Regions from separate parts of the Blautia stercoris genome, predicted to be linked through region 2. Evidence: a T-box and tRNA genes for the amino acid it is inferred to sense, from the RefSeq annotation. Region 2 holds a T-box; the other holds one or more tRNA genes.
What was found. A T-box is a leader RNA that pairs with one kind of tRNA and senses whether it is charged. The one in region 2 lies ahead of pheS (phenylalanine--tRNA ligase subunit alpha), so its partner is inferred to be a tRNA-Phe.
Positions count from the first base shown of each region.

Region 1: it encodes a tRNA-Phe, which carries the amino acid that the T-box ahead of pheS (phenylalanine--tRNA ligase subunit alpha) is inferred to sense. The anticodon was not compared.

Region 1 covers NZ_BAAHYF010000002.1:57,858-74,209, forward strand. The annotation lists rRNA gene ACYQ2D_RS10040 (23S ribosomal RNA) at 1-2,315, shown strand, start outside; tRNA gene ACYQ2D_RS10045 (tRNA-Asp) at 2,397-2,470, shown strand; tRNA gene ACYQ2D_RS10050 (tRNA-Val) at 2,501-2,573, shown strand; tRNA gene ACYQ2D_RS10055 (tRNA-Tyr) at 2,594-2,675, shown strand; tRNA gene ACYQ2D_RS10060 (tRNA-Thr) at 2,717-2,789, shown strand; tRNA gene ACYQ2D_RS10065 (tRNA-Met) at 2,803-2,876, shown strand; tRNA gene ACYQ2D_RS10070 (tRNA-Phe) at 2,896-2,968, shown strand; tRNA gene ACYQ2D_RS10075 (tRNA-Lys) at 3,008-3,080, shown strand; gene ACYQ2D_RS10080 (DUF6062 family protein) at 3,645-4,418, opposite strand; gene ACYQ2D_RS10085 (hypothetical protein) at 4,544-4,855, shown strand; gene ACYQ2D_RS10090 (O-acetylhomoserine aminocarboxypropyltransferase/cysteine synthase family protein) at 4,964-6,256, shown strand; gene mnmM (tRNA 5-(aminomethyl)-2-thiouridylate-methyltransferase MnmM) at 6,253-6,816, shown strand; gene ACYQ2D_RS10100 (SpoIID/LytB domain-containing protein) at 6,913-7,797, shown strand; gene ACYQ2D_RS10105 (M23 family metallopeptidase) at 7,871-8,692, shown strand; gene ACYQ2D_RS10110 (GIY-YIG nuclease family protein) at 8,900-9,178, shown strand; gene ACYQ2D_RS10115 (Fur family transcriptional regulator) at 9,258-9,677, shown strand; gene ACYQ2D_RS10120 (NADH peroxidase) at 9,773-10,318, shown strand; gene trhA (PAQR family membrane homeostasis protein TrhA) at 10,561-11,223, shown strand; gene ACYQ2D_RS10130 (uroporphyrinogen decarboxylase family protein) at 11,301-12,290, opposite strand; gene ACYQ2D_RS10135 (PucR family transcriptional regulator) at 12,617-14,149, shown strand; gene ACYQ2D_RS10140 (PucR family transcriptional regulator) at 14,146-15,729, opposite strand; gene ACYQ2D_RS10145 (cobalamin B12-binding domain-containing protein) at 15,752-16,352, opposite strand, start outside.
Region 2 covers NZ_BAAHYF010000002.1:694,888-711,239, forward strand. The annotation lists gene ACYQ2D_RS13020 (family 8 glycosyl hydrolase) at 507-1,649, shown strand; gene ACYQ2D_RS13025 (SGNH/GDSL hydrolase family protein) at 1,774-3,504, shown strand; gene ACYQ2D_RS13030 (glycoside hydrolase family 43 protein) at 3,518-5,080, shown strand; gene ACYQ2D_RS13035 (sensor histidine kinase) at 5,163-6,920, shown strand; gene ACYQ2D_RS13040 (response regulator transcription factor) at 6,934-8,526, shown strand; gene ACYQ2D_RS13045 (extracellular solute-binding protein) at 8,660-10,327, shown strand; gene ACYQ2D_RS13050 (ABC transporter permease) at 10,399-11,340, shown strand; gene ACYQ2D_RS13055 (carbohydrate ABC transporter permease) at 11,358-12,248, shown strand; T-box leader at 12,330-12,596, shown strand; gene pheS (phenylalanine--tRNA ligase subunit alpha) at 12,666-13,730, shown strand; gene pheT (phenylalanine--tRNA ligase subunit beta) at 13,744-16,104, shown strand; gene ACYQ2D_RS13070 (ABC transporter ATP-binding protein) at 16,303-16,352, opposite strand, start outside.

The DNA.
Region 1 (16,352 bases), 640 kb from region 2:
GCTTTATATGCGGAACCGCGTACTTTTTGTAGAACGGTCCGGCGAGTTGTGCATGCTGGCAAGGTTAAGCGCTAAAGGCGTGGAGCCGTAGGGAAACCAAGTCTGAATAGGGCCAGAGTCAGTATGTGCAGACCCGAAACCGGGTGATCTATCCATGTCCAGGTTGAAGCTGCCGTAAGAGGCAGTGGAGGACCGAACCCACATCCGTTGAAAAGGGTGGGGATGAGGTGTGGATAGGGGAGAAATTCCAATCGAACCCGGAGATAGCTGGTTCTCCTCGAAATAGCTTTAGGGCTAGCCTCGATAGAGATACATGGAGGTAGAGCACTGAATTTCCTAGGGGGCGTCAAAGCCTACCGAAGAATATCAAACTCCGAATGCCATGGAATTGATTATCGGGAGTCAGACTATACGAGATAAGTTGGATAGTCAAAAGGGAAAGAGCCCAGACCTCCAGCTAAGGTCCCAAAGTACGTGTTAAGTGGAAAAGGATGTGGGATTTCGAAGACAACCAGGATGTTGGCTCAGAAGCAGCCATACATTCAAAGAGTGCGTAATAGCTCACTGGTCGAGAGGTCCTGCGCCGAAAATGTCCGGGGCTAAAACACGACACCGAAGCTGAAGAATGTATTAAATACATTGGTAGAGGAGCATTGAATACGGGAAGAAGCAGTACCGAAAGGAGCTGTGGACTGTATTGAAGAGAGAATGCCGGAATGAGTAGCGAGAATAAGGTGAGAATCCTTATGGCCGAATATCTAAGGTTTCCAGGGTAAAGCTGATCTGCCCTGGGTAAGTCGGGACCTAAGGCGAGGTCGAAAGACGTAGCCGATGGACAACAGGTTGAGATTCCTGTACTGCGTTAGAACAGAACTGTGGGGACACGTGTGGAGAGCACAACCCGGGAATGGAATCCCGGGGCAAGCGAAGGAGGAGTCACATAGGAAAAACCGTGTGGCAATCCAAAGGCGTGATGCGGACCGAACTAGAGTAGGGAAGTGTGTGAGCCATGCGTCAAGAAAAGCCGCTATTGTTTGTAACGTACCCGTACCGTAAACCGACACAGGTGGATGAGGAGAGAATCCTAAGGCCGACGGAAGAAGCATTGCCAAGGAACTCGGCAAAATGACCCCGTAACTTCGGGAGAAGGGGTGCCCGTGTAAAAGCGGGCCGCAGAGAATAGGCTCAAGCAACTGTTTAGCAAAAACACAGGTCTATGCGAAACCGAAAGGTGAGGTATATGGGCTGACGCCTGCCCGGTGCTGGAAGGTTAAGAGGAGATGTCAGGAAACGAAGCATTGAATTTAAGCCCCAGTAAACGGCGGCCGTAACTATAACGGTCCTAAGGTAGCGAAATTCCTTGTCGGGTAAGTTCCGACCCGCACGAAAGGCGTAATGATTTGAGCGCTGTCTCGGCAATGCATCCGGTGAAATTGAAGTACCAGTGAAGATGCTGGTTACCTGCGCCAGGACGGAAAGACCCCATGGAGCTTTACTCCAGTTTGGTACTGGGATTCGGTATTGCATGTACAGGATAGGTGGGAGACTGAGAGGTAGTGACGCCAGTTGCTACGGAGTCGATGTTGGGATACCACCCTTGCAGTATTGGGTTTCTAACCAGCCGCCGTGACCCGGCGGTGGGACAATGCCAGGCGGGGAGTTTGACTGGGGCGGTCGCCTCCGAAAGGGTATCGGAGGCGCCCAAAGGTTCCCTCAGAATGGACGGAAACCATTCGAAGAGTGCAAAGGCAGAAGGGAGCTTGACTGCGACACCGACGGGTGGAGCAGGTACGAAAGTAGGGCTTAGTGATCCGGTGGTATTAAGTGGGAATGCCATCGCTCAACGGATAAAAGCTACCCTGGGGATAACAGGCTTATCACTCCCAAGAGTTCACATCGACGGAGTGGTTTGGCACCTCGATGTCGGCTCATCGCATCCTGGGGCTGTAGTAGGTCCCAAGGGTTGGGCTGTTCGCCCATTAAAGCGGTACGCGAGCTGGGTTCAGAACGTCGTGAGACAGTTCGGTCCCTATCCGGCGTGGGCGTAGGATATTTGAGAGGAGCTGTCCTTAGTACGAGAGGACCGGGATGGACAGGCCGCTGGTGTATCTGTTGTAGTGCCAACTGCATGGCAGAGTAGCCAAGCCTGGAAGGGATAAACGCTGAAGGCATCTAAGCGTGAAGCCCCCCTCAAGATGAGATATCCCATTCGAAAGAAGTAAGACCCCTTGAAGACGACGAGGTAGATAGGGCAGAGGTGGAAGTGCAGCAATGTATGGAGCTGACTGCTACTAATCGGTCGAGGGCTTGACCAGAAGCTGAGAAATCAGTGGAGCGGCAAGTGTCTGCATGGTTTCGGTTTTGTATATGTAGTTTTGAAGATATATTCTTCATAAGGCCCAGTGGCTCAGTTGGTTAGAGCGCCGCCCTGTCACGGCGGAGGTCGAGAGTTCGAGTCTCTTCTGGGTCGTTGTTTCCGAAAGGAAACGAAAAGAATAATGGGATCTTAGCTCAGCTGGGAGAGCATCTGCCTTACAAGCAGAGGGTCACAGGTTCGAGCCCTGTAGGTCCCATTTATTTTAAAAATTAATATGGGCGATTTCCCGAGTGGCCAAAGGGGACAGACTGTAAATCTGCTGGCAACGCCTTCGGTGGTTCGAATCCACCATCGCCCATTGAAAGTACCGATGAGGTGCGATTCTATTCATTGATTTATGCCGATGTGGCTCAATTGGCAGAGCAGCTGATTTGTAATCAGCAGGTTATCGGTTCGAGTCCGATCATCGGCTTTTAAATTAATAACGCGGGGTGGAGCAGTCTGGAAGCTCGTCGGGCTCATAACCCGAAGGTCACAGGTTCAAATCCTGTCCCCGCTACTCAATTTAATTTTATTAGGCCCAGATAGCTCAGTTGGTAGAGCAGAGGACTGAAAATCCTCGTGTCGCTGGTTCGATTCCGGCTCTGGGCATTTTTCCTGCGAATAGTCAGGATGAAATTATTGAAATATGGAGCATTAGCTCAGTCGGTAGAGCACTTGACTTTTAATCAAGTTGTCCGGGGTTCGAATCCCCGATGCTTCACTGCTTAAAAGATTGAAATCTCTTATCAAGATTTCAATCTTTTTTTGTTGCGTTTTTGCAGGGGAAATTGCGTTTCACGCACTAAAAGAAGCAAAAAACAAACCGGTAATACCAATTCATAAAAAAAGTATAAAATACTTTTTCATATTTCTTTCATTATTTGAACACAAAATCATCACAATTTCTGTGTATATTATTACTTGAACAAAGCCAATAAGACTTTTTTCAAAAATCTTTTTCTTTTTCATATGCCGATATTTCCCTTATATCGGCTCTCCTTCTTTTTTATAAAGTAGACGTGAAAAATAAGAGCCTTGAATCTATCCCCCCTCAAGATTCAAGGCTCTTGTTTTTTTTGTGTCATTTTTGAACGCAGATAAGCATTCCCCCACTTCAAGTGCGCAAAGCACTAAGCGGCGGGTGAGGGGGATGCTTCTGTCAGTGGGAGCTTTCAACTCCCACTGACAGATCGCAAAGCGACTGCGTTCATGAGCAAGTAGCGAAGCGGATTGCGAATGTCCGCTTTACCTGCTCGGCAACTACGTTACCAGAGCATCTAAAATTCTATAAAGCCGATTTGTATGGCGGATCTGCTGGATAGCTGCCAGCAGCTTTTTGCATTCCTCTTGGAATTGCATCTTTTGAAGTTTTCCAATCTGCATCTTTATTCTTATAATCGAATTTGTCACAGAACCATTCAAGGTCGTCAGTGACACGCTGCATGTTTTCGGTCATCAGTGGGAATAACGTTTCATAAAAATCCGATTTTTCTTTGTCTGATAAAATTGTTTCTGCATTTTCGACTAAATCAGCAAAATGCGGGAGACAGAATCCTTTACTTTTTTTGAAAAGCTCGACAAATTCAGGATTTTTTCGATAGAGTTCAAAGAACGTATCGAGGTAGCGCAAATAAGTATTTTTATAATAGTCACAGATATAGCAGCTTTCCTGCTGTGCTTTTGCCCAGACACCGATAGAAGTTTTTGGAGCATCCGTGGTAGACTGAGCCTTTTTAAAATGGCTGAACATAGAAGCTTTTGCAGGAGAAAACATTTTTATCTGTTGCTTTAATTCTTCGTTTTTCTTTTTGAAATGAGTGGTTAAAATCAGACCGCATCCTAAGCGGTTTCCATATTCAAACATCTTTTTATAATGTTCACGGCAAAATCCTGCTTTATCGGTTTCGGCACGGATATCATCTTCCATATAAGAAGCACCGGCGCCAAGTACAAAATCCATGGCATGCTGTTCCAGATTTCTTTCGATAAAGCAGAATGGGCACTCATCACCGGCATTAAAAGCATCCATTAAAGGAATGGTATAAATTTGTTCTTTCATAATCAGGCAATCCTTTCGTTGGTCTTATATTTTCTTTACTTGATATTAATTTTACAGTATTATGATGTTAGGGTCAAAATACTTTTTGAGTCTTATATATACTATAAGGGAAGGAGTGAGCGAAAATGAGAGGAGATTGTCTGATGATGATTATTTTAGCTGCAGTAGTTGTAGTGATTGGTTTATATCTTGTTATCTGGGGAAAGCCAAGTATGATTCGTGAGAGATTTTCAAAAGGTGTGTCACCGGAGAACGAAAGAAAATTTATGATGGCAACAGGTGGTGCAATTGCAGTTATCGGCATTGATATGATGGTGCTTGGATTTTTAGATTCCATGAATAAATTAGACAGCGGAAATAAGCTGATAATTCTTGCAATTGGAATCGTTGTATTTGTAGGTCTGATTATCTATGGACAGAAGAAGTTTCGTCGATAATTGTCGATAACTGTGTAAGATTAAGAGAAAAATAAGATGTCAGTGGCAGGATATGTCTGAAAGTGGTACAATAAAAGAAATATAATACCAAGAAAGGCGATATGAGAAATGGGAAAAGAGCTACACATCGAAACAAAATGCTTACATTCCGGTTGGAAACCAAAGAAAGGCGAACCGAGAATGATGCCGATTTATCAAAGCACAACATTTAAATATGATACATCTGAAGAAATGGGACGCTTATTTGATTTAAAGGATGAAGGATATTTTTATACCAGACTTCAGAATCCGACAAATGATATGGTAGCGGAGAAAATTACAGATCTGGAAGGCGGAGTGGCCGGAGTTTTAACTTCATCCGGACAGGCGGCAAACTTTTATGCGGTCTTTAATATCTGCGAAGCCGGAGACCATGTGATTTGTGCTTCTGCAATTTATGGCGGAACCTTGAATCTGCTTGGCGTAACAGCAAAGAAAATGGGAATCGAATGTACTTTTATAGATGCGGATGCACCGGCAGAAGAATTAGAAAAAGCATTTCAGCCAAATACGAAAGCTGTTTTTTCAGAGACAATTTCCAATCCTGCATTGGTTGTGCTTGATATTGAAAAAATGGCAAAACTTGCGCATGAACATGGAGTCCCGCTTATTGTAGATAATACATTTGCTACTCCGGTAAATTGTAAACCGTTTGAATGGGGCGCAGACATTGTCACTCATTCTACGACAAAATATATGGATGGACATGCAATGCAGGTTGGTGGTGCAATTATTGACAGTGGAAAGTTTGACTGGGACGCTTATGGAGAAAAATTCCATGGGCTGACAAGACCGGATGAATCTTATCATGGTATTGTGTATACAGAGCATTTTGGAAAATCTGCTTACATTGCAAAAATTAATGCACAGTTAATGCGTGATTTAGGTTCAATTCCGTCTCCGATGAACTGCTTTTTATTAAATGCAAGTCTGGAATCACTTCCGCTTCGTGTGGAGAGACATTGTTATAATGCGCAGAAAGTTGCAGAATTTTTAGATGCGCATGAGTTAGTCGGTCATGTAAATTATGCGGGACTTCCAAATGATAAATATCATGAACTGGCGAAAAAGTACATGCCAAACGGAACCTGCGGAGTCATTTCATTTGAATTAAAAGCAGGAAGAGAAGCGGCTGTTAAATTTATGGACAGCTTAAAACTGGCATCTATTGTGACACACGTTGCAGATGCAAAGACAAGTGTTTTACACCCGGCAAGTCATACTCACAGACAGTTAAATGACGAACAGCTCAAGGCAGCAGGAATTTCTCCGGGATTGATTCGTCTTTCTGTCGGAATTGAAAATGTAGAAGACATTATCGATGACCTTGCACAGGCATTGGAGGAAAGTAAGACATTATGAAATCATTTCAGATAACCGAATGGTGTCATGAATTGTTTTTAATGCAGGCAGTGACAGGCGGAACGTATATTGATGCAACAATGGGAAATGGACACGATACGCTGTTTTTATGTGAGCTTGCAGGGAAAGAGGGACAGGTGCTTGCATTTGATATTCAGAAGCAGGCACTTGAATCAACAAGAGCATTATTAAAATCAGAGGGGATGGAGCAGAAGGCAAGATTAATACTGGACAGTCATGAAAATATGGCAAAGTATGCAGATGAGGCTTCTGTGGACGGTATTTGCTTTAATTTCGGATATTTGCCGGGAAGTGACCATTCTCTTGCTACGAAGCCTGAAAGCAGTAAAAACGCCGTTATAGAGGGTCTGAGACTGCTTAAAAAAGGTGGAGTGATGAGTCTTTGTATTTACAGCGGAGGAGAGACCGGATTTGAGGAAAGGGATACACTTTTAGCGTATTTAAAGAGCCTTGATGAAAAAAAATATCTGGTGATTGTGAGTGCTTATTACAACCGCAAAAATAATCCACCGATTCCGGTACTGATTATAAAAAAATAATGAGGCTTAGTTAAATTTTGAAATTATAAGAATATGAATAGGACAGGGAAGTTTTGTCATAAGAATAAACAAAAGAGGTCTGGGTTTTATAAATTTATGAAAAAGAAAATAAAATCCGGAGTATGCCTTTTGTTTTTTATGGCAGGGCTTCCTTGTTTGATTGTTGTCTTGATATTGGGAATCAAAGAATGTCCACCGGTCAGAAATGAAACGGATTTTGAAGATTACATAGCAGTTTTAACGGCAATGCAGATAGACTGGGAAGCTCCGAAGGAGAGCATTAAGGCGCAGACTGTGATTGCACGTGGAAATTTTTATCTGCAGTGGGAAAAAGGAGAAGAAAAGCAGAAAGCAGAAGAGGCAGCAAAATATTTAAAAGCGAAAAGAAGAATTCCATTTTTTTTAGAGCGATTTCATGTATTTTTAGAATCAGCAGAGGAAACGAGAGGAAAAGTGCTGGCTTTGAATCATGAGGTAAAACAGATTCCATTTTATGCAGTGGGAACAGAACGAAGCAGAGATGGAAAGGAACTTCTGGGTGAAAATTTTGCTTATTTGATTTCTGTAGACACGATTCAGGATAAGAAGAGTCCATTTTATGTCAATGGATGTTATTTTGAGTTAAAAGAGTTTCGCAGATTAATAAAAAAAGAATATGCAGGATTTGAAATTAAAGATGCCGGGGAGATTAAAATCAAAGAAACAGATCGTTTGGGGTATGTGTTGGAGATTCAGGCAGGGAATCAGGACTTTCAAGGGGAAGAAATGCGTGAACTTCTAAAGCTTCCTTCTTCCTGTTTTATTGTACAGACAGATAAGGAAATGATTCGTTTTTTATGCAGGGGAGTCGGACATGGACTGGGACTCAGCCAGTGGACGGCTGGAAAAATGGCGGAGGAAAACAAGCAGTATCAGGAAATTTTAAACTATTTTTTTCCGGGTTTAGAATTAATAGAAGTAGAGATGCAAAAAAATGAATAACTTCTCATATTTTGGCAATCCTATAGATGAAAACAAGAAGGGGCGGATGCTCCATATAGGTTGAGGTGAAAATATGAGAAGAAAAAACAGAACCCATCTTGCTTTAGGACTGATGCTGATGGCAGTAATTGCAGGTACTTGTACGGTGGTTTATCAGTCCGGAAGTAAAAATGTACCAAATGAAAAAGAATTTGTCTTAAATGAGGGCGATTCCATTGATGAGGCAATGAAAACAGAGGAAAAAGAAACTACGGAAGAAAACCGGAATTCAGAAACACAGAATCCAGAATCGAAGGATCCAGAAACACAGGATGTAAATACTTCACAGGTAGAGGGAGAAAGAGTAATGGAAGAAGAAACAGAAGAACCGGAAGAAGCGGAAAATACAGACGAGGCAGAGCAAAATATAGAAACACAAATAAAGGAAGAAGAGTCTGTTGAAACTCAGACAGAAGCTGTGCAATCAATACCGGAAGTGAATTTTACGGAAAGTTCGCTGATGCAGTGGCCGGTAGAAGGACAGGTGCTTTTGGATTATAACATGGATCATACGATTTATTTTCCGACGTTAAATGAATACCGCTACAGTCCGGCAATTGCAGTTGGGGCAGGCGTGGGAACACCGGTGCTTGCAGTTGCAAATGGAAAGGTTGTTTCTGTTGTAAATAACGAAGAAACCGGACTTACCATGACCGTTGATTTGGGGAATGGCTATCAGGCAGTTTATGGACAGTTAAAAGAGACAGCATTTGAGCCGGAAAGCTATATGGAAGCCGGAGCAACATTGGGTTATGTGAGTGAACCGACGAAGTACTACAGCAAAGAAGGTTCTAATTTATATTTTGCAATGACAAAGGATGGAGTAGCGGTTGACCCGCTGGAATATCTGCCATAAAAACAGAACAGGAAATACCGCGTAAAGATTCACATTTGAAGCACAGAGGAGTATAATAAAGTATGCGGAAAAGAAAATCCGCAGCCGATTCAATTTAGACTATAAAAAAGTGAAAATTTTTTGAGTGAAATACTTCTTAAAATCGGCGGCTTAAAAATAGAAGGGTGCTGTTTTGTCAGTGCCCATTACATAAAAGGAATTTGTGAAATGGAAAATCAGGAGAGTGCCAACTATACGTATATTTTAAGGTGTAAGGATGACAGTCTTTATACAGGGTGGACAAACAATCTGGAGAAGCGGATTCAGAATCATAATGCCGGAAAAGGCGCAAAGTATACAAGGGCAAGACGCCCGGTGGAGCTGGTCTATTATGAAAGATTTTTGACCAGGCAGGAAGCAATGAGAAGAGAGTGGGAAATCAAACAGCTTGCAAGAAAGGACAAGCTTAAATTAATTGAAAAAAATTTTAAAAATATACTTGACTAAAATTGTTAAGTATGATATATTTTAATCACAGTAACAATTACTGTTATCAAAGTAAGAATTAAAGGGGGTATGAAATGCGATGGCTACATTGAAATACAGCCGTCAGAGGGAATCCATTCGAGAGTTTGTAAAAGCCTCAAAAGAGCATCCGACTGCTGATGATGTATATGCGTCAATTCGTAAAGAGTATCCCAATATCAGTCTTGGCACGGTATATAGAAATCTTTCGCTCTTAGTGGAATTAGATGAAATTGTAAAAGTTCCGACAGGAGACGGACCGGATCGCTTTGATGGAAATGCAAAACCGCATAGTCATTTCATCTGTACCAGATGCCATAATATTTTTGATATTGAAGATGAGCATCTGACAGGTCTTACAGAACGGATTGCCAAAAACTTTGATGGTGAAATCCACGGACATAGAACTACATTTTATGGAATCTGTAAGGAGTGTCTGGAAAACAAAAGTCAGGAATTAAAAAAGAAAAAAACTAGTTGACAAAAAAAGTCAAGTATGTTATATTAAAACAGTAATAATTATTGTTATTAAAAATCTAAAAAATAAATTATCAATTAGAAAAGGAGAAAACGATTATGAAAAAATTTGTATGTAGTGTGTGTGGATATGTTTATGAAGGCGAAGCAGCACCGGAAAAATGTCCAGTATGTGGCGTTGGCGCTGACAAATTTGTAGAACAGAAAGAAGACGAAATGAGCTGGGCAGCAGAACACGTAGTTGGTGTTGCAAAAGGCGTAAGCGAAGATATCTTAGCAGACTTAAGAGCAAACTTTGAAGGTGAATGTTCTGAAGTTGGTATGTACCTGGCTATGGCAAGAGTTGCTCATAGAGAAGGATATCCGGAAATCGGTTTATACTGGGAAAAAGCAGCTTACGAAGAAGCAGAACATGCAGCAAAATTCGCTGAATTATTAGGTGAAGTTGTAACAGACAGCACAAAGAAAAACCTGGAAATGCGTGTTGCAGCAGAAAATGGTGCTACAGCCGGTAAATTTGACCTGGCAAAACGTGCAAAAGCAGCAAACTTAGATGCAATCCATGATACTGTTCATGAAATGGCAAGAGACGAAGCTAGACACGGAAAAGCATTTGCTGGACTGTTAAAGAGATACTTTGGATAATTTATAAGCCTGAAATAAGAAGTAATAAAAAAAGAAGTACGGAATGAAGAAATTCTTCAATTCGTACTTCTTTTTTTATTACTTCTGTTTTGTCAAAATAAGTCGATTACTTCTCTCAAAAATTACTTGCAAAAAGAAGAAATAAGTAGTATTATATTTCGTAACAAGTAGTAATTAAAACTACATAAAATAATAAACAATACTAATCATATAATTTTGCAGAACAGAGAGGAGTGTTTTGTATGAAATTTAAAATAAAAGATCCTGGAAGTGCAATTACTCATTTTATTGCATGTGTGATGGCAGTACTTGCGGCTGCCCCGCTGCTTTTAAAGGCAGCAAGAGAACCGGATAAGATTCACCTGATTGCGATGAGCATTTTTATTCTGAGTATGATTCTGTTGTATGCAGCGAGTACAATTTATCACACAGTGGATTCAACTGAGAAAGTAAACCGCAGACTTAGAAAAATGGATCACATTATGATTTTCTTTTTAATTGCCGGGAGCTATACTCCTGTCTGCCTGATTGCACTTCATGGAAAAACAGGAACGATTCTTTGTATTGCGGTATGGTCAGTAGCAATAGTTGGAACGATTGTGAAGGCATGCTGGATTACCTGTCCAAAATGGTTTTCTTCTGTGATTTATATCGCAATGGGCTGGTTGTGTGTATTTGCTTTTATTCCGATTGTAAAAGCACTCAATCCGGCAGGATTTGGCTGGCTGTTGGCAGGTGGAATCATTTATACTGTTGGTGGAGTGATTTATGCACTCAAAGTACCGTTATTTAATGCAAAGCATAAAAATTTCGGCTCTCATGAAATTTTCCATCTGTTTGTGATGGGGGGAAGTATCTGCCATTTTATTGTGATGTATTTATTTATTGCAAATATGCCGATTTAAGTTGATATCGTTTGATGATCTGTATCGAAAAAAGGACGGAGCTTTTGAAGCTTCGTCCTTTTGGTATAGAGAAGAGATTAGAATTTTTCTTTACTGATTTTATCAATTACTTCGCTTGCTGTCTCGTATACACCAGGGAAGGTACTGATTCCAAGACCCTGTGTGATACAAGGAATAAAGAATTTTGTACCGTTTTCTTCGCAGACACGGCGTACTTCTTTTTCAACCAGTTCCGGTGTCCAATCCGGACGGTCAACAGAGGCACTGTCAATTCCACCCATGATGGTAATTTTGTCTCCGTATTTTTGGATTAATTCTGGAATATTGTTGGAGCTCATGGTTCCCTGCCAGATATCGATTCCCATATCAATCATGTAAGGAACTAAAGTTGCCGCATAAGAATCGGAGTGGTGTACGATTAGCTCAACACCATGAGATTTATAATAGCCGTAAATTTTTTTGTAGGATGGCAGAATAAATTCTTCAAACATATCAGGAGAAATAAAAGTAGAATTCTGGCTTCCCCAGTCATCGTGATGGAAGAGTGCATCCGGTTTAATATATTTACAGATTTTTTCTGCATATTCGAGTTCCCATTCTGTTAAGTAATCAATTAATTCCTGAGTATATTCCGGTTCTTCATAAAAATTAATTAATGCATTCTGGATTTCCTGAAGATAATGACATTGTTCAAAAATTCCGGGAGCAATAAACTGTGTCACAAAATATTCATTTCGGTCGATTTTTTCTGCTTCTTTGATAAAAGGTTCCCACTCGGCATCGGAATAATCCAGACGTGGTGCATGAACAGTTTCACGCCATTTTGTAATATCTTTACATACAATGTGTTCTTCATCATGAATCGGGAATGCGCCAGGTGTGCCTTCCGGCCATACTTTTGTGATACCCCATGCATTTTTAACCGGTGGTTTTCCATATTCCGGAGCAGGGTCATGCATGCTGTGTGGGTTGTTGAATAACATAGCAAATGCTTCATACTGATTCACATAGCGGTCTGGTTTTCCGCCATGGATGGTTTCTAATAAGTTCTGACGTTTAGTTAACATAAAAAAACCTCCTTTATTTGTTACGTTCGTTATTCTTTTTTTACTTTTTTTAACCAAATCAAGGAAGTCCTCTGCTTCAATTGCAAAAAGCAATAAGCAGGGGTGGGGACTTGCTTGTATCAGGAGGGGGCAAGCCCCTTCTGATAAGCTGCGTAGCAGCTATTTGGTTATGAGCAAGTAGCGAAAGCGGATTGCGAATATCCGCTTGACTTCGTTCTCTTAAGATAGTTTTATCATAGCAGGAATTTATGAAATCGTAAATCCGATGAAATAATTGACTTTTAGAGGGTGTGACACTACACTTTGTAGTATGGAGGAAATGTACTATGAAGCTTACATTTAACGAAATTTATTATCATCTGAAAAAGTTATTTTTGATTCGCAGAATTTCCTGTAATCCAAAGAAAATTCTTGTAGAAAAGCCACTTTATTACAGGAAAGGGGAGAATCTTTCAGGGCATATCGTGTTAGTGGAAAATGAAAAACTTGAGAAAATCACGTTGGACTCTCCCGCTTTAAAAGATTGTGTTTTTATCTGTTTTGGAGAGGTAGACACTATATTTTGCAGGACAGATAGAGATTTAATCATACTGGATAAAGAAGTGGAAAGAGAGGAAGTTTTCAACCGGCTTCAGGAAATCTTTTTTTATTTTGAAAAGTTTGAAAAATCGGTTATAGATGTGTTTATGGAAAATCTTGATTTTACACACTTGATGAGTTGCTGCGAAAAGATTTTTGAAACACCGGTGGCACTGACAGATGAGAAGTTTGCTTATGTTGCAGCCGTGGATAGAGATGGATATTTTGTACCATTCAAAAATTCTCAAAATGCGTTGGATTTAAAATTTGTCAGTGAATTTATCTGCGATTTTTCTTACGAAAACACCATTAAATTAAAAGGTGTATATAGTTATAGTTTAGAACAGGGAACTTATTTATGTAAAAATATTTTTTTTGAAGGGACTTATGTAGGAAAACTTACGGCACTTTCCTCGAGTTTTCCACTGAAAAACGATTATCATAAGGATTTATTGGAACTGCTTGCAGATTATGTAGAAAAAATGTATGCACGTTATGGTTCTTTTAATCAATCGGATGTGTCAATGGATGAATTACATCGGGTGATGAAACAATGTCTGGATGGAAAAAGCTGTCCGGAGAAGAAGTGGGACGTTGCATTTGAAAATGTTGGATGGAAAAAAGGGGAACATTTCTGTTTGATTGAGCTTCGTTCTAAATGCAGACGAGACAGGGAATTATTTGAACGTTATCTTTGTCCGGAAATGGAACGCAGATGGAAAGATACATGCTGTGTGATTGCAGATAGAGGTCTGTATGTTTTGTTAAATACTTCAAGAAGTCCAATGGTGGATTTTCAGTCAGACCTTGCTTATTTTTTGAGAGAGAATCTGCTGACTGCCGCATCGAGCCGTGAATTTACCAAGACAGAACGCTTTATGTCTGCGGTCAGACAGACGGAGATAGGATTTGAACTGGGGATGAAGAGAAATCCGGAACAGTGGAATTATCGGTTTGATGAGTATGCATTGATGTATCTGATGATGCATGGAGCGGAGGAATTTCTTTCGGAAGAAGTAGATTCCCTGGCACTGCAAAAGCTGATGGAGCATGACAGACAGATGGGGACACAGTATTATAAGACATTGGAATGTTATGTGAAATGTCGTTATAATGCGGCTCATACGGCAAAAGAACTGTTTATTCACAGGAGCACATTTTTGAATCGGTTAGAACGAATCAAGGAGCTGACAAAATTAGACCTGGATGATTTTGCATCCAGGCTGTATGTGGAACTCTCGGTTTATCGAAGAGAAGAAAAAAAGTATCTGGATCATTAATTTTTTTCTGCTTCCTGTTCGAGCAGACGAAGAGAGAGATTCAGGTAAAAAATCTCGTCGGGGTCGTCTAAATTAGAATCTAAAATAGATTTTATTTTCTCAAGCCGGTAGAGAAACGTACTTCTGTGGATAAAAAGTTCATTTGCAGTCTGCGTGGCATTTAAATTTTGTTCGAGATAGATTTTTAAAGTCAGCACATATTCCGAGTTTTGTTTCTGGTCAAGTGCCTGGAGTTTTAACAGATTTTCATAGCAAATCATAGAAGCGGGAAGTCGGCGGGTACATTGCTCTAAAATATAAGGGAGAGCGATATTGTTAAAATGATGAATCCATACATAAGGTTTTTTTCGACTGCCGACATCAAGTGCTGTTTTCGCCTGTACATACTGACGTCTTAGATTCATGTGTCCGGTCATGGCACGGCTGTATCCGGCTTTTAAGAAACTGTCTCGGATAAAATAAGTCAGTTTTGAAGCAATTTCATCACTGCCTGCATGTAAAAGTGAAAGATTAAAAAATGTGACGATTTCATCTTTGAATAAAAAAGAAGAGCAGTCCGGAAAATGATTTTCCATGTAGTTACAAATGGCGCGTGTAGTCATATTTTTCTGATCCAGATAGGTGGTCTGATAGACAAGGCAGAGATATTCATGCCGGGTGTTCCAGCCAAGAGAAGAAAGCTGATGACTGATATCGAGATAGTCTGCACTTCTATCAGAAAGTGTTGTCTGAAGAATACGATGCAAATCATTTGCTTGTCCGGAAATCGGAATATGTTGATGATAGAGCAGATATTCAACATAACCGGCAAGATGGGAGAGCAGACAATATTCGCCCCTGGTAATGGGTTTTTGTGCTTCATAGAGGATAAGCCGGTGGGTAGGAACTCCATTTTGAAAAATGTTCATGGTGAGAGTAGAAATTCCTGTGATATATCCTGGAAAGAAAAACGGAGTCGGACTGTTACAGAAAGACTGATAGGTCTCGTCCTGTGTAAGCGCATTGATGTAATCAATATTTGGTTCTTTATCTGAAAAAATTCTGGATTTTTCCGGGATTTTTTCTTCTCCGGTCTCGGCAATCAGGGAAAAATCCACGCTGATTACAGAAAGTGGATTTTGAAAAATTTTGAGAGCATTGTGAAGAAGCAGAGTAATATCATCATTTTTTAATAAAAAAGTATTTAATTCGTTACTCCAGTCATCATAAAAATCAAAGATGTCCTGCAGAAAATTTAAAACACTGCTTAAAGATGTATTTTCAGAAAGAACGACATAAGGAAAGACAGCAGAGGAAAGTTTTTGAACGTCGCCCCTGGTACCGGTTAAAACTAAAAAATGTTCTTCAAAAATATGAGGAATAAATTCTTCTAAGCGTTTTCCGTGGGCAAGGCAGACATGACCCGGGGTGATTCCCTTGGATTTATCGAGGGGTTCATAAATCGGTCGGGAATCGATAAGCGGTTTGGAATCATATAAAAAAGGGCGCAAAAATCCATCCGCACTTGATAAATTTCCGTAAGCGGTTATTGTAAATTCGGTCTGTAATTTTTCAAAAAGAAGTTCAGTAGATAATTTCATAAAATTTAAGCTCCGTTGCTTGTTAAATAATAAAAGTTTTTGCTTTTTCGGCAGCTTCTATGGCACTGTCGCTATATGCGTCAGCTCCAAATTGTTTTGCAAGTTCTTCGGTTACAGCGCCGCCGCCAACCATAATTTTTAGTTTATGTTTTGGGTCATGTTTTCTTAATGATTTTACGACCTGTTGCATTTCAGGCAGTGCAGTGGTAAGCAGAGAAGAAATGCAGACGATAGAGGCATCCGGATTTTCTTTTACGGCTTTTAAAAATTGTTTTTCGGAAATATCGACGCCAAGGTCTATTACTTTGAATCCGGCACTTCGAAACATCAAAGCAACCAGATTTTTGCCAACATCGTGTAAATCTCCTTCTACAGTTCCAAGAATAATGGTTCCAAGCGATTCATCCTCCAGAGAACCGAATTTTTCCTGCAAAATATCATAGGCTTTTCTCACACTTCTGGCAGCAGATAAAATCCGCGGGATATCAGCATCATTATTTTTGTAGTATTCTCCGGCTGATTTCATTGCCGGAATCATTGCCTGGTCAATGATTTCCGAGGAGGAGAGGCCCTCTTCGAGACATTGGTAGACAAGAGCCTGTGCATCACGGGGATGTCCGACT
Region 2 (16,352 bases):
CTGGGGGATTTTTTGTGCTTTTTGTATCAGGGATTAAGGACATTGATCTGGAAATACAAACACTATATAATAAAAATATAAAAAACGTACGGTTTCTGATACGGAAAGGAGATGATTTTATGCCACTTGGAGTGCAAGATATAATATATGAATTCACAAAAGAAAAAAAAAATATTTGCTTGAAAGAAAAATATTATAAAGAGAAGATGTGAATTAGAATAGTAGACCAATAGGCATGAAGAAAGATTGTGGATATCTCGATTTTTTCATGTCTATTGGTTATTTTTATTAAAAGAAAAAAGAAACTCCGCAATTTTTGCATATCTATTCGCAAGAAAGAGATGGAAAAAAAGTGGGGAGTTTTTTAAACTAAAGGGACCTATCAATGAAAGAATCTTAATATTTTGTCGGAGGTTTTTCTATAATTATTCCCGGTATTAGATGAGATGGAATTTGTTATAATTAAAAAAATTCAGAGAAAATAATATAGTATGAGGAGATAAAAAATGACAGCAGCTTATCAGACAGGAAAATATCGAAATATATTTTTGGAGTGCGGATATTCTAAAGAGGAAATTCAAGAGAGAGTAGAGAAGACCTTTGAGACTATTTTTTATGGAACAGAAGAAGAACGCTTTTACCATGAAGTCGGAGAAGACATGGCGTATGTGGAAGACACAGGAAATCACGATGTCCGAACAGAAGGAATGTCTTATGCAATGATGGTGTGTGTACAAATGAATAGAAAAGAAGAATTTGACCGTCTTTGGAAATGGGTTCGTACTTATATGTATATTCCGAAAGGACCTGGAAAAAATTATTTTGCATGGTCGTGTGGCACTGATGGAACTTGGAATTCAGATGGACCGGCTCCGGATGGAGAAGAATTTTTTGCGATGTCTTTATTCTTTGCGTGGAGAAGATGGGGTGACGGAGAAGGAATTTTTGAGTATAGTAAAGAGGCAAGGGCAATCTTAAAAGAATGTGTACATAAAGGCGAACCGGGGCAACCGGGTGATTCTATGTGGGATGCGAAAAACCATTTGATTAAATTTATTCCAAACTGTGATTTTAGTGACCCATCTTATCATCTCCCTCATTTTTATGAATTATTTGCAAAATGGGCAAATCCCGAGGATAGAGAATTTTGGAAAGAGGCAGCAAAGGCAAGTCGCGACTATCTTCATAAAGCATGTCACCCAAAAACAGGTTTATCGGCGGAATATGCGGATTATGATGGAACTCCTCATAAAGGGCATCAGGAGATTTTTGGACGTCATGATTGGTATTATAGTGATGCTTATCGAACGATTGCAAATATCGGACTGGATTATGAGTGGTTTGGAGTAGATTCCTGGCAGGTAGAAAATGCGAATCATCTTCAGAAATTTTACTGTGAGGACCAGAAGCTACATTGGGATGGAGTATTTTTAACAGATGGAACAAGACTAGAAGAGAAAGCATTGCATCCGGTGGCAATTATTGCAACGAATGCTCAGGCATCTTTGGCAGCAAATGGTCCGTATGCAAAAGAATGTGTAGAGAAATTCTGGAATACACCGCTTCGCACAGGAGACAGAAGATATTATGATAATTTCCTTTATATGTTTTCAATGCTTGCTTTGTCTGGAAACTATCGAATTTATTAATAATTAGGATTCGAATAAAACGTAATATTTTGTCGGAGTTTTTTCTATAATTTCTCCCGGTGTTCTAAAGAGTGTAGTATGTTATAATAAATGAAATTAAGAATGAGACTGGGGAGAAAGAAAGATGCAAGGTCCAAAAGCACCGAAAAATCCAGAGAAAAAAAGACCGTATTTTTATATTATGAGAGAAAAAGAAATTTTTAGTTCCAGACAGGAGGATGGAACAGGAATTCAATATATTTATGAGAGTGATGGACGATTAATAAATAGCGCACAGATAGCAGGTAATGTTACAGATAAAGAGGAGTTAAAGCTTTTAGAGACAGTAGAAGGGTTTGGAAAACTGGTCCATAGTATCGGAATTTTTGTAGAAACAGAGAATCCGGAAGAAGAAATAGAATTTATATTTCAGATATATGGAAAGAATGACCTCTATGGAGGAGGAACAAACCTAAAAACGAAATTAAAAGGCGATGGAATGGAATATAAGATTTTGTTGTCAGAATATCAATGGACAGAAGACGATAATATTCCGGGACAGATAAAATTTATATTTCAAACTCCGGAAATAATGGGAAAAGCAAGTGTAAAACTTTATTTAAACGATGGATATGATGCCCCAGAACAAATAGAAGATGAAACCGTAAATATTAATTCAGAGCAGTACAGTCAAATGGTTCGCAGCTCATTGTTAAGTATGGGGAATACTTTCCGGATACAAAAAGCAATCCAAAAAGCAAAATCAGGCAAGCCTGTTACTTTAGCATACATTGGAGGTTCTATTACCCAGGGAGCAGGAGCAACGCCGATCCATACGGAGTGTTATGCGTATAAATCGTGGAAGATGTTTCAGAAAAAATTTGCAATAAAAGAAAATGTAAAATTCATAAAAGCAGGTGTAGGAGGAACTCCATCGGAGCTTGGAATGTTACGGTTTGAAAGAGATGTATTAAGGGAAAATGAACAGCCGGATATCATTGTCATTGAATTTGCAGTGAATGATGAAGGAGATGAAACAAAGGGAGACTGTTATGAAAGCCTTGTACGTAAAGCTTTGAAGCTTCCATGGAAACCGGCAGTTATTTTGCTGTTTTCAGTGTTTGCAAATGACTGGAATCTTCAAGAACGTTTGATGCCTGTTGGATTAAGATATGATTTGCCAATGGTCAGCATAAAAGATGCAGTAGTGCCTCAGTTTAAAAACAAAGAAAAACAAAGTATAACGAAGAATCAGTTTTTCTATGATATGTTTCATCCGAGCAATTTGGGACATACCATTATGGCAGATTGTCTTAGCTATTTTTTTGAACGATGTGAAGAAACAAAGGGATTAAGAAAAAATAAATTTGTAACAGGAATCTTTGATGAGGAAACATTAGAGAGAAGGCTTCTGGAAACACCTGTCATTGGAAATAGTTTCGAGTCAGTCCACCTGATAGATAAAAAAGATAGTTATGTAGGTGCGAAGATTGATGAGGGAGGATTTGTACATTGTGATAAAGAATTGCAATGTGTAGAAATCGATGATTCTTTAATGACAGTGCCAGAGTTTCCGCATAATTGGATGTATAATGGAGATTCGCCGGAAAATGCATACTTTGAGATGAAAATAAGCTGTAAGGCGTTATTATTGATATTTAAAGATTCAGGAGAAACAAATGTGGGAAAAGCAGATGTTTGGGTAGACACAGAATATTGCCTGTGTGCAGACCCACATATCAATAACTGGCTTCATTGTAATGCGGTCATTTTATTCAATGAAAAAGAAACGAAAGAACATATTGTCCGAATAGAGATTCCAAAGGAAGAAAGAGAGAAATGTTTTACAATTCTTGGATTTGGATATGTGAAATAGGAGGAGAAGAAGTATGGTAATTGCAAAGAATCCAATTTTAAGTGGATTTTATCCAGACCCATCTATTTGTAGAGTGGGGAATGATTTTTATATCGTAAACTCTAGTTTTGTATATGCACCTGGAGTTCCGATTTTTCATAGTAGAGATTTAGCACACTGGGAGCAGATTGGAAATATTTTAGAAAGCAAAGAGCAGCTTCAAGTTGAAAAAAGCGAAATTTCGAGAGGGATTTTTGCTCCGACGATTCGCTATCATGAAGGGCTTTTCTACATGATTACAACAAACGTAAGCTATGGAGGGAACTTTATTGTTACTGCAAAGAATCCGGAAGGACCATGGTCAGAACCATATTATTTAGGAGAAGAAGCAATAGGAATTGACCCAAGTCTGTTTTTTGACGATGATGGTAGGTGTTACTATTGTGGCACAAGACCGAATCCGGAAGGGGTACGCTACAACGGAGACTGGGAAATCTGGGTTCAGGAACTTGATTTAAAGAGTATGAAACTGGTCGGCGAGAGTATGGCAATCTGGAAAGGGGCTGTAAAGGGAGTCATCTGGCCGGAAGGACCTCATATTTATAAGATTGGAGAGTATTATTATCTAATGCATGCAGAAGGTGGAACAGGACCAGAACATAGCATTAGTGTAGCAAGAAGTAAAAAACTATTTCAGTGGTTTGAAGGCTGTCCTAGAAACCCGATTTTTACACACAGAAATCTGGGAATGGATTATCCGGTTGTCTATGCGGGACATGGAGACCTTGTGGATGATGGATATGGAAACTGGTATGTAGTAATGCTTGCATCAAGACCGTGTAAAAAACATAGCAGCATGGGAAGAGAGACTTTTTTGGCGAAAGTTATCTGGGAAAACGGATGGCCGGTTATCGCCCCACAAGTTGGACGGCTTGAAGATTTTGTTGAGATTCCGCTTGAAGAACATCGTTTTGCAAATGAAGTGACTTCTTCAGATTGTATTCAGTTTTGGGAAAATGAGTTAGATGAAAGACTAGTAGGAATCGAAAAACGAGATGAAGAAATTTATTCTCTTTCAGAGAGAAAAGGAATGTTACGATTATACTGTAGAAAAGAGAAAATTTCAGAAAAAGACTACAGTTCCTATTTGGGATTAAGACAAAAAAGTTATCGTTTTGAGGTGGAAACAGGGATTGAATTTGAACCGAAGGCAGAAAATGAAACAGCAGGAGTGATTTTGTATCAGAACCATGAAAATCATTTAAAGTTTGAAATAAAACAGGTAGAAGGGAAAAAAGTATTTGAAGTAAACTCTTATATTCATGGGGAAGAGACAAAACTTTCAATAGTTGATATTAGTAAGTGGCAGGGGATTTTAAAAATTATGATTCAATGTCATGACCAGGAAGCCAGAGTATGGATTGGAAAAGAGAAAAACCTTAAACCGGTTGCAGAAAAGATTCCTCTTACTGCGTATACAACAGAAGAGGCAGGAGGATTTGTAGGGTGTACGGTAGGAATGTATGCGTCTTCAAATGGAAAACAAAGTGAGAATTATGCGGATTTTGGTTGGTTTTATTTGAAAAATATGGATTGATTAGATATAGGATTTTTGACTAGGGAGCAGAATTTTTCTGCTCCCTGAAGTGGTTTTAGAAAAAAGCAGGAGAAAGAAGAAAATGAGAAAATTATTGCATCGGATAGAAGAAGGGATGGATAACTTAAAAATTAAAAAAAAATTATACATGCTTTATCTCATATGCGTTTTAATCCCCATTATTATCACGGATAGTGTTATCTTTTTCATTGTTAGAAGTTCAGAACAGGAAAAACAACAACATGAGATGGCAAATATTGCAAATGCAGTAAGCTATAATATCAGTAATACGATAAGCAGCATAGGGGAAACAGCAAAAAGTATTTATACCAGTAAATATATCAATTCGTTTTTGATGCAAGAATATGAAAGTGCTCCGGAATATGTGTTGACTTATCAGGAGTTTTTCAAGGACCATTTACTTGAAAATATATTAGGAATGAATAATTTAGTATTTACTTTTTACATAGATAATGAAACGATAGTAAATGGAGGAAAGGTAAATAAGATTGAAAATATCAGAGAAACAAAAGCGTATCAAAGCTTAGTCGAACAGAAAAAAAGCAAAGGGATTTTTTTCGTATATGATGAGAGCAGAAACAAAATATCAAAAAAAAGGCAGATTGTTTTCTTGCAGAAATTAGATTTCTATTCATCGAATAAAGAAAAAATATTAAAAGTAGAGTTGGATTATGGAAAAGTAAGCGACGAACTAAAGAAAATGAATTATGATAATGAAGTTGAAATTTTAAATGAGGGAAGAATTGTGCTTTCCAATAAAAAGCATGGAACGGAAAGTGAAAATTATGAAAAAGTAAAGAAAAGGAGTAAATACACTTATTGTCAGGAGGTAAATCTTTACGGGACAGAACTTGAAATCCGTATAGATGAAAGTGAGAAAACCGGGTGGGATAGTCTTATGAATAAATTCCCGATTATATTATTACTTATTTTTGTAAATGTAATACTTCCGGTTTTATTTGTTTATTTAATCAATCGTTCTTTTACCAAAAGGATTACAAAATTAAGTAAAGTATTTCAGTCCGTAAATAATGAACAACTGATTTATATGTCAGATGAACGGGGAAAAGATGAAATTGGAAGTATGATTCGCAACTATAATCGTATGGTAGAGAGAACGAATCATTTAATTGAAACGGTGTATAAAAGTAAAATCAGAGAACAAGAGATTATAGTAGGAAGAAAAAATGCAGAGTTACTTGCATTGCACAGTCAGATAAATCCTCATTTTTTATTTAATGCGCTTGAAAGCATCCGGATGCATAGTATTTTAAAACAAGAAAATGAAACGGCAGATATGGTAGAAAAACTTGCATTAATGCAAAGACAGTATGTAGAGTGGGGAGCAGACTGTGTGGAAATAGAACAGGAAATTGAATTTGTAAAAGCATATTTGGCACTTCAAAAATATAGATTTGGAGAGCGATTAAATTATGATATAAATATAAGTCCAAAATGTGAGAAGAAAATTATACCAAAACTTACTCTGGTCACATTTGTAGAAAATGCATGTGTACATGGAATTGAAAGTAAATCCTCTCCGGGATGGATTTTTGTAAGAATCTATGAAAAAAACGAAAATTTATATATTGAAATAGAAGATACAGGGAATGGAATGAGCGAAAATGAGTATCAGGATTTACAAAATAAAATGCAAAATGCAAGTATTGAAATGCTGAAAGTAAAAGGAAGAGTAGGGGTGATTAATGCTTGTTTAAGACTGAAAATAGTTTCAGATGATAAAGTGAAATTTACGATTGAAGGAGAAGAAGGGGTAGGAACCATGGTTATGATTCAGATACCTGCTGAATATGTATGAGGAGGAAAATTAAGTGTTAAGAGTACTATTAGTGGATGATGAACCATTTATTCTGCAAGGAATAAAAATGCTCATTGACTGGGAACAGGAGGGATTTGAAATTGCAGGGATGGCTGCAAATGGGAAAGAGGCAATTGCATTTTTAGAACAAGAAGAAGTAGATTTAATTATTGCAGATATTCGAATGCCAGAGATGACAGGACTTGAACTTTTAGAAACCATAAAAAGAGAAAAATTATCCAATGCTTATTTTGTGATTTTAAGCGGCTATGCCGATTTTGAGTATGCGAGGAGGGCAATGCAAAATGAGTGTACGGAATATCTTTTAAAGCCTATCGACCGTGAAATGTTACTTAAGTTACTGGAAAAAGTTTATACAATGCGAAGTCAGGATAGAGAATTGGATAAAAAGCGAAAAGAGCAGGAAAAAGCTTACTTTTCCAGAAATGTAATTGCACTGATTCATGGAAAATATGATGATTTCAATTTGGAATATGTAAAACAACATATGAAGAATATAGAGGGAGTTCGTTATGTTGAAATTCAAAAAGCACAATCCGAGGAAATGGATGAAAGTATAGAAAAAGATATGAGAAATTTTCAAAGAGAATTATATCAGTGCTGCATTGAATTTTTAAAAGAAGATGCAAACCATTGTGTGTTTGATGTATCTGCGAATGAAAAAATATATGATATTGGTCTGATTTTTGCAGATGGGATGGCGCAAAAATTAGGATTAGATGAAAGAGCTTATCTGGAAAAGTTTTATCAATATCTGGTAAATAATATGAAACAGCCACTGATAATGTTGGTTGGAAAGAAGGTTTCAGATATCAACAGTATTTCAAAGTCTTATGGAAATACCTGTATGCTTCGGTCCTTTCAGGGATTTCGGGCGCAAAAATCCATTTACTTTTACGAAGATGAAGTGCAGGTATCCTGTAATAAGATTGTATTGTGTAAAGAAAGTCTGGACCGGTTGATTGGGACAATCGAGCAAAATAATTATATAGAAATAAAAAAGGCAATTGAGTTATTTTACCAGGAAATGGGAAATATGGGAATGAACAGTGAGACCATGACGCTTAACATCAATTATCTTTTATTTCGCTTGATTCATCTTGCAAGCGAGCAGGATGATGATGTGAATCAACAGGAAATTTTAAGATTAATCAGTGAGAGCAGTTTTGAAAGTGGAATTATGCGAGGAAGTAAAGCGCATCTTGCAAGTTTTGCATGTGAATATGCAGAGTACCTTTTTCAACTTAGAAAGAATGTTTCAAGAGGAGTTCTTGGTATGGTAGAAAAAGAAATCCGTGAGAGTTTTGCTTCTAATCTTACTTTAAAAGGGCTAAGTGAAAAATATTATGTAAATAGTGCATATCTGGGGCAGTTATTTAGAAAGAAATATGGACAGTCTTTTAAAGATTATTTAAATAATTATCGGATTGAGCAAGCATCGAATCAGCTCATCCATACAGATAAAAAAATTATACAAATTGCGGAGGAAGTAGGATATCATGACCTGGATTATTTTGTGAATCGATTTATTCAGGTGAAAGGCTGCACTCCGGCAAGATTTAGAAAACAAATGTTTGAAGAATAATAAAAAGCAGGATAAATTATAGAACAAATAAAGAAAAACTATAATTTATCCTGTGTTTGACTATAATTTCTCAGATGGTTTGTAAAAAGTGAAACAAGTATAATAAATATATCAAAAAGGAGGTACTTACAGTATGAGAAGAAAAGTAGTTGCAAGTGTACTGATAGGCACGGTATTGGCTGCCACATTATTTACTGGATGCGGCGGCAGTGGAAAAAGTAAATCAAGTTCAGATGAAGGAGGAGTAAAAGAGTTTACTGCCTTTTTTGCAGTTCCGGGTTCGGAAATTAATGATGATAATGAGATTCAGGAACTGATTGCAGAAAAGACTGGAGCAAAAGTAAAAGAAACTTGGCTGACAGGACAGACGGATGTAGAAGCAATTGGAACAATGATTGCAGGAGGAGAGTATCCGGATTTTATTGAGGGAGGAAATGGAACACCACAGTTATATGATGCAGAAGCGCTTGTTCCATTAGATGATTATCTGGATGACTATCCGAATATTAAAAATTTATTTACAGACCTTGAATGGGAAAAATTAAGACAGGAAGATGGTCATATTTACTGGATACCACAGTTTAGCTGCATCAAAGGTGAAGAAAAAGTCTGTACTCATAATGATGAAGCATTTTGGATTCAGGCAAGAGTATTAAAATGGGCTAACTATCCAGAAATTAAAACAATGGATGACTATTTTAATCTGATAGAGTCTTATAATGAAGCAAATCCTACAATGGAAGATGGAACAGAAAATATTCCGTATACTATTTTATGCGATGACTGGAGATATTTCTGTCTGGAAAATGCTCCAATGTTCTTGGATGGATATCCAAATGATGGTTCTTGTATGGTAGACCCTGAAACTCAGAAAGTTATGGATTACAATACAACAGATACTGCAAAAGCATATTTTGGAAAGTTAAATGAGGAGTATAAAAAAGGAATTGTAGACCCGGAATCATTTACTCAGAGCTATGACGAATATATCTCAAAACTTTCTTCAGGACGTGTACTTGGAATGATTGACCAGTGGTGGGATTTTTTAAATGCAAATGATGCAATTAAACAAGCCGGACTGGATAAGCAGGGCTGTGATTATATTCCGGTTCCTGTTACAATTGATGGGCGTGATAACCAGTGGCATAATTCCGGTGGAGCATTTAATGCATCAAGTGGACTTGCGATTACAACAAGCTGTGAGGATGTAGAAGGTGCATTACAGTTTGTGAATGATTTACTTTCACAAGAAGTACATAACTTACGTTGCTGGGGCGTAGAGGGTAAAGACTATGAAGTAGATGAGAACGGAGAATTTTACAGAACTCCGGAAGAAAGAATGCAGGTATCCGATACTGCGTATAAAGCATCACATATGTGCAGTTATTCTTACTTCCCACAGTATACAGGAACAAGTGAAGATGGAATAAATGCAAATAAACCAGATGGACAGGCAAGTGAATTTTTCTCAGGCTTAAATGATGATATCAAAGAAGCATTTGAGGCGTATGGAGCAGAAACTTATGTAGAGATGCTTGGTACAAATGATGCACCTGGAGACTGGTATCCAATGTGGAGTTATTCCAATAACTTTACAACAGATACCGACGGTGGTGTAGCATGGACAAAAATTGCAGAATTGAAACATGAAAAACTGCCACAGGTTGTAATGGCAAAAGATTTTGACGGTGCATGGAGCGAATATATGAAAGCATATAGCGATTGTAAACCGGAAGATTTTATTAGTGAATTACAAACAGAATTAGACAGAAGAATGGAACAGGCAGCACAATTTAAATAATGAAATTTAAAGGCAGGCAGATGTAGCATAAAATTTCATCTGCCTGTTTTTTAAGGAGTGATGTTATGGCAATGGTAAAAACAAAATCGAGAAAAGAAAATAAAAATAAAATCACATGGAAAGAAATAAAACGTCAGAAAGTACTATTGTTTTGGGCAGCAGTAATGGTAATCTATGGAATTATCTTTTACTATCTTCCACTTGGAGGATGGGCAATGGCATTCCAGAATTATAAGCCAAGAACAGGAATTCTTCATTCTGAATTTGTAGGATTAGAAAAATTCCGGATGCTGTTTTCAGATATGACATTTATTCGCGTAATTCGAAATACGCTGGCCATGGGTGTAATTAATCTTGTGGTTACATTTTTTACAGCAATTGCATTTGCTGTTTTACTAAACGAAATCAAATCAAAAGGTGGAAAGAAAGTCGTACAGACAATTTCTTACCTTCCACATTTCCTTTCCTGGATTATTGTAACAGGTATTTTACATGATATGCTTTCGGGAACCGGAATTATAAATGAGTTACTTGTAAATCTTCATCTGATTAGTAAGCCGATTAACTTTTTCGCACATACAAAATATTTCTGGCCGATTGTAGCGTTTGCAAATGTATGGAAAGAAACCGGATGGAATGCAATTATTTATCTGGCGGCTATTACATCTATTGACCCGTCTTTATATGAAGCCGCTTCCATTGATGGTGCAGGAAGATGGGAAAAAATTAAATACGTCACATTGCCGGGAATTAAACCTACAATTATTATTCTGCTTCTTATGAATGTAGGTAATGTATTAAATGCAGGTTTTGAAATTCAGTATCTTTTAGGAAATGGCCTGGTACAGAGTGTATCTCAGACAATCGATATTTACGTGTTAAAATGGGGTATCAGTCAGGGTGATTATGCAATTGGTACAGCGGCAGGTATCTTTAAAAGTGCTGTTAGTATCATTTTGATTGTAATTGCAAACCAGATTGCAAAACATAATGGTGAGGAACAGTTATTCTAATCAGGAGGAATTTGACAATGGAAGAGACAAAAAAAGCAAAAAAGAAAATACAAGTGTTTCCAATTGTAAATGCAATCATTATGATTTTGCTTGTAATTATTACATTATATCCGGTATTAAATACATTGGCAATTTCATTAAATGATGGTACAGATGCACTTCGTGGAGGAATTTACCTTTGGCCAAGAAAATTTACATGGAAAAACTATATTACCGTATTACAAAAAGATAATCTGCTTACAGGTGCTTATATTACCGTATCAAGAACGATTATTGGAACAGTACTGGCTTTGGTATCGAATGCAATTCTTGCATTTATTATTAGTAGAAAACGTTTTTTGTTTAAAAGAGGACTTTCTTTATTCTGGGTCATTACAATGTATGTAAATGGTGGAATGATTCCGACTTTCCTGTTATATAAAGGACTTGGACTTACCAATAGTTTTGCGGTATATGTAATTCCTGGAATGGTAAGTGCATTTAATATGTTGGTAATTCGTACATATATGAACGGAATCCCGAATAGTCTGGAAGAATCTGCGCAGTTAGACGGTGCAGGATATACCACGATTTTCTTAAAAATCTATTCTCCGTTATGCAAACCAGTGTATGCAACCGTTGCACTGTTTGTAGCAGTTGGACAGTGGAATTCCTGGTTTGATGCAATGCTGTATAACCGTATGAATGGTAGTCTGACAACACTTCAATACGAATTGATGAAACTGTTGTCGTCTGTAACAAATCAGGGTGCTTCGGCAGAAGCGATGAAAAATGCAATTGGAGCGGTTACACCTACTTCGGTTCGTGCAGCGGCTACGATTATCACAATGCTTCCAATTATTTGTATTTATCCATTCTTACAGAAATATTTTGTAACCGGATTAACATTAGGTGGAGTAAAAGAATAAAAAGATAAGAGAAACAGCTGGCTTATTAAAAAATAATTCGGCTGTTTCTTATTGATTTTTAAAAAAAAGTATGTTAGAATTTTTAAAGCGAAGAATGTGTGTAAGTAGATTTTTGAACTTGTTTTTCCAGAGAGCTTTTGTCACCGGCTGTAAGCAGAAGCAAAAACATCAGAAATCGAATTTCAGCACGGGAGCTTCTGGCGAAAAGCTGTAAAGTTCAGCGTTAAGTCAGATGTAAGGCTGCATTAAAGCCAGATGAGAGCAAAACCGTATAAGAGAAAGAATAGAAATAATAAAAAAACAGCGGTTTTGAATTAGGGTGGTAACGCGAGATACCTCGTCCCTTTTTGTGGGGCGAGGTTTTTTTATTTCAATAAATGAGAAGCGTGCTTGAATTTTTAATTTATGGAGGAAATTATGAAAGACAAGATTCAAAAACTGAGAGAACAGTTTCAAGATGAACTTGGAACCGTAAATGCATCTTCTTCTTTAGAAGAACTTCGCCGAAATTTTTTAAGTAAAAAAGGGTATGTTTCAGGCTTAATGAAAGAGCTTGGAAAAGTTCCGCCGGAACAGAAAAAGACAACAGGACAGTTAATCAATACATTTAAACAGGAAGTAATTGCAAAATTTGAAGAAAAAGAAAAAGAACTGATTCATCTGGAAGAAGAAAGAGCCATCAATCAGGCAGAGTCCTACGATGAATCTCTTCCGACAGAAAATCCGTGTGGTTCTTATCATCCAATTACTCTGATTCAGAGAGAATTAGAGGATATCTTTGAATCTATGGGATTTAATGTAGAAGATTATAGCGAAATCGTAGATGATTATCATTGCTTTGAAGCACTGAATATTCCGAAATATCATCCGGCGCGTGATATGCAGGATACCTATTATCTGTCTACACCAAACCAGTTATTAAAGAGCCATACTTCCGCTGCACAGAATGCAATTATGAAGAAGTATGCAAAAGCGTTAAAAGAAGAAGGACGTCCGATTCGTGCCGTATTCCCGGGAAGATGTTTCAGAAATGAAGCAATCGATGCCTGCCATGAAAACACTTTCTTCCAGATGGAAGGAATTATGATTGATAAAGACATCTCTATTTCAAACCTGATTTATTTTATGAAAACCATGCTTTCTGAAATCTTTGAAAGAGATGTAAAAGTACGTCTGCGTCCTGGATTTTTCCCATTTGTGGAACCTGGATTTGAATTAGATATCCAGTGCTTAATCTGTGGAGGTGACGGATGCCCATCCTGTAAAAACTCCGGATGGCTGGAACTGTGTCCATGTGGTATGATTCATCCAAACGTATTAAAATACGCAGGAATTAACACCGAAGAAGAACCAGATAAATATACCGGATTTGCGTTTGGTCTGGGTCTGACCCGTCTGGCAATGATGAAATATGGCGTAAAAGATATTCGTGTATTTAACGAAGGTGACTTAAATGCATTGTCACAGTTCGTAAGTAAATAGGAGGTGAAGAAACATGTTCGTATCAATGAATTGGATTAAAGACTTTGTAAATTTGGACGGATGGGATTTAGACCAGCTGATTCACAGATTTACACTTTCTACAGCAGAAGTAGAAGGAATTGAATATAAAGGAAAAGATGTAAAAGATGTTGTTGTAGGTGAAATTCTTTCCTGCGAAGACCATCCGGATTCCGATCATCTGCATTTATTAAAAGTGGATGCCGGAGATGAAATATATGATGTTGTTTGTGGTGCGCCAAATGCAAGAGCAGGTTTAAAAACTGCATTTTGTAAAGTAGGCGGAGAAGTTTGCGGAATCAAAATCAAAGCTTCCAAAATTCGTGGATATAAATCTTTCGGTATGTGTTGTTCTGCAAAAGAACTGGGAATTTCTGAGACACATGACGGAATCATGGAATTAGATGCAGACTTAAAGAACGGTACAGATTTAAAAGAAATTTTCCCAATCGACGACGTGGTATTTGAAGTCGATAATAAATCTTTAACAAACAGACCGGACTTATGGGGACATTATGGAATGGCTCGTGAGTTTGCAGCACTGACCAACCAGCATGTAAAACCACTTGATGTAATGGAAAATCCATACACAGGTGATGCAACTGTTGCAGTAGAAGTAGCAAACAAAGACTTGGTATTCCGTTACACAAGCATGCGCATTGAAAATGTAACCAAAAAAGTCAGTTCAATGGAAATGCAGATTCGTCTGTTCTACTGTGGTACAAGAGCAATCAATCTGCTTGCAGACTTAACTAACTACATTATGTTAGAACTTGGTCAGCCAATGCATGCATTTGACGGAAATAAAATCGAAAAGATTGTAGTTGACACGCCAAAAGAATCCTTCCAGTTCAAAACATTGGATGATGTAGAACGTGAAATTACACCGGATACTCTGATGATCTATGATAATGAAACACCGGTTGCAGTTGCCGGAATCATGGGTGGTTTAGACAGTGAAATCGTAGACGGAACAACATCTGTTGTATTGGAATCCGCAAACTTTGACGGGGTAAGTGTTCGTAAATCGGCTTCCAGATTAGCACTTCGTACCGATGCATCTGCACGTTATGAAAAGACACTTGACCCGGAAATGACAATGCTTGCCGTAAAACGTTTCATCAAGCTTTTAAAAGACGTAGATCCGGAATGTGAATGTGCAAGTAAGATTACAGATGTGTATGTGAAAAAATATCCGGAATTAAAAGTAGAGTTTGACAAAAAATTCGTAGACCGTTATACCGGAATTGATATTCCATGTGAAAGAATTAAATTAACACTGGAACAGCTTGGATTTAAGACCACACAGGACGGCGAAAACTTCGTATCAGAAGTGCCAAGCTGGAGAGGAACAAAAGATGTCAGCATGAGAGCCGACATTATTGAAGAAATTACACGTATCTATGGATATGATAACTTTGAAATCAAGACAACCTTATCTCCACTGCTTCCTGCAAAGACAACAGAACGCAGAAAAGAAGAAAATCTGATTAAAGACTTACTGGTAAAAGCTTACGCAATGAATGAAGTCAATACCAGATTATGGTGTGATCCGGATGCTCTTAGAAATCTTGGACTTGCTCCGGAAGAAAATGTACGTCTTTTAGGTCATGCAGACGACAATGGAATCTTAAGAACCAGCATGATGCAGAGCTTCCTGCCATTGGTGTACAATAACCGTAATTACAAACCAAGTTTTGGAATGTTTGAAATTGCGCGTACTGTACTTGGTGTAAGAGAAGATGAGACTGCCGATGAACATCGCATGCTCGGAATCGCAATGTACAGCAAAGAAGAAAGCGAAAAGAAATTATATATTAAAGCAGTACAGCTTTTAAATACCATTGTAAGTCAGCTGAAACATAAAAAAGTGGCTTATGAAAAAACAGAAGTAAGACATGAGTGGCAGCATCCGAAGAATACAACAAAGATTTTGGTAGACGGAAAAGAAATCGGTATTTTGAATACACTGCATCCAAAGACTTTGGCTCACATTGCGAAAAATGCAGCAGTGGTATGCATTGAAATTGATATGGATGCATTACTTGCAATTCCGGCTATGGACTTAGAGTTCAATGAACCATCCAAATACCCGACGATTGAATATGATTTATCCTTACTCATTCCAGAAGGGGTACGCTTTGATACAATTTCTGAGTGCTGGAAGAAATTAGAACTTGAAATTTTAAGAGAAGTTTCGGTTATTGATATCTATGATGCAGCAGGAGTGAAGAGTGTTACGATTCGTCTGTCCTTTGGGCTTGATACAAGAACACTGACAAGCGAAGAAGTGCAGGCTGCGGTAGATGCAATTCTGAAAAATATGAATGAAATCGGAGTTAATCTGAAACTGTAATTGTAATTGAATAGAATGTAAAATAAGATGTGGAAAACTCCTCGCCAGATGGCGGGGAGTTTTTTTGCATGAAGAAGGTTTAAGAATTAGGGCGGGAATTCTCGGTTGTTGACGAAAAAACCAACCACGAAAAAAACTTCAGGAACAGGCTCCTTCCCTGTCGGAAGATGAGACCGTGCTCCGGGAGCATACCCGACTTTACTTATATAATATATCATTTATAATATGTTCGATATCCCGCCCACTAA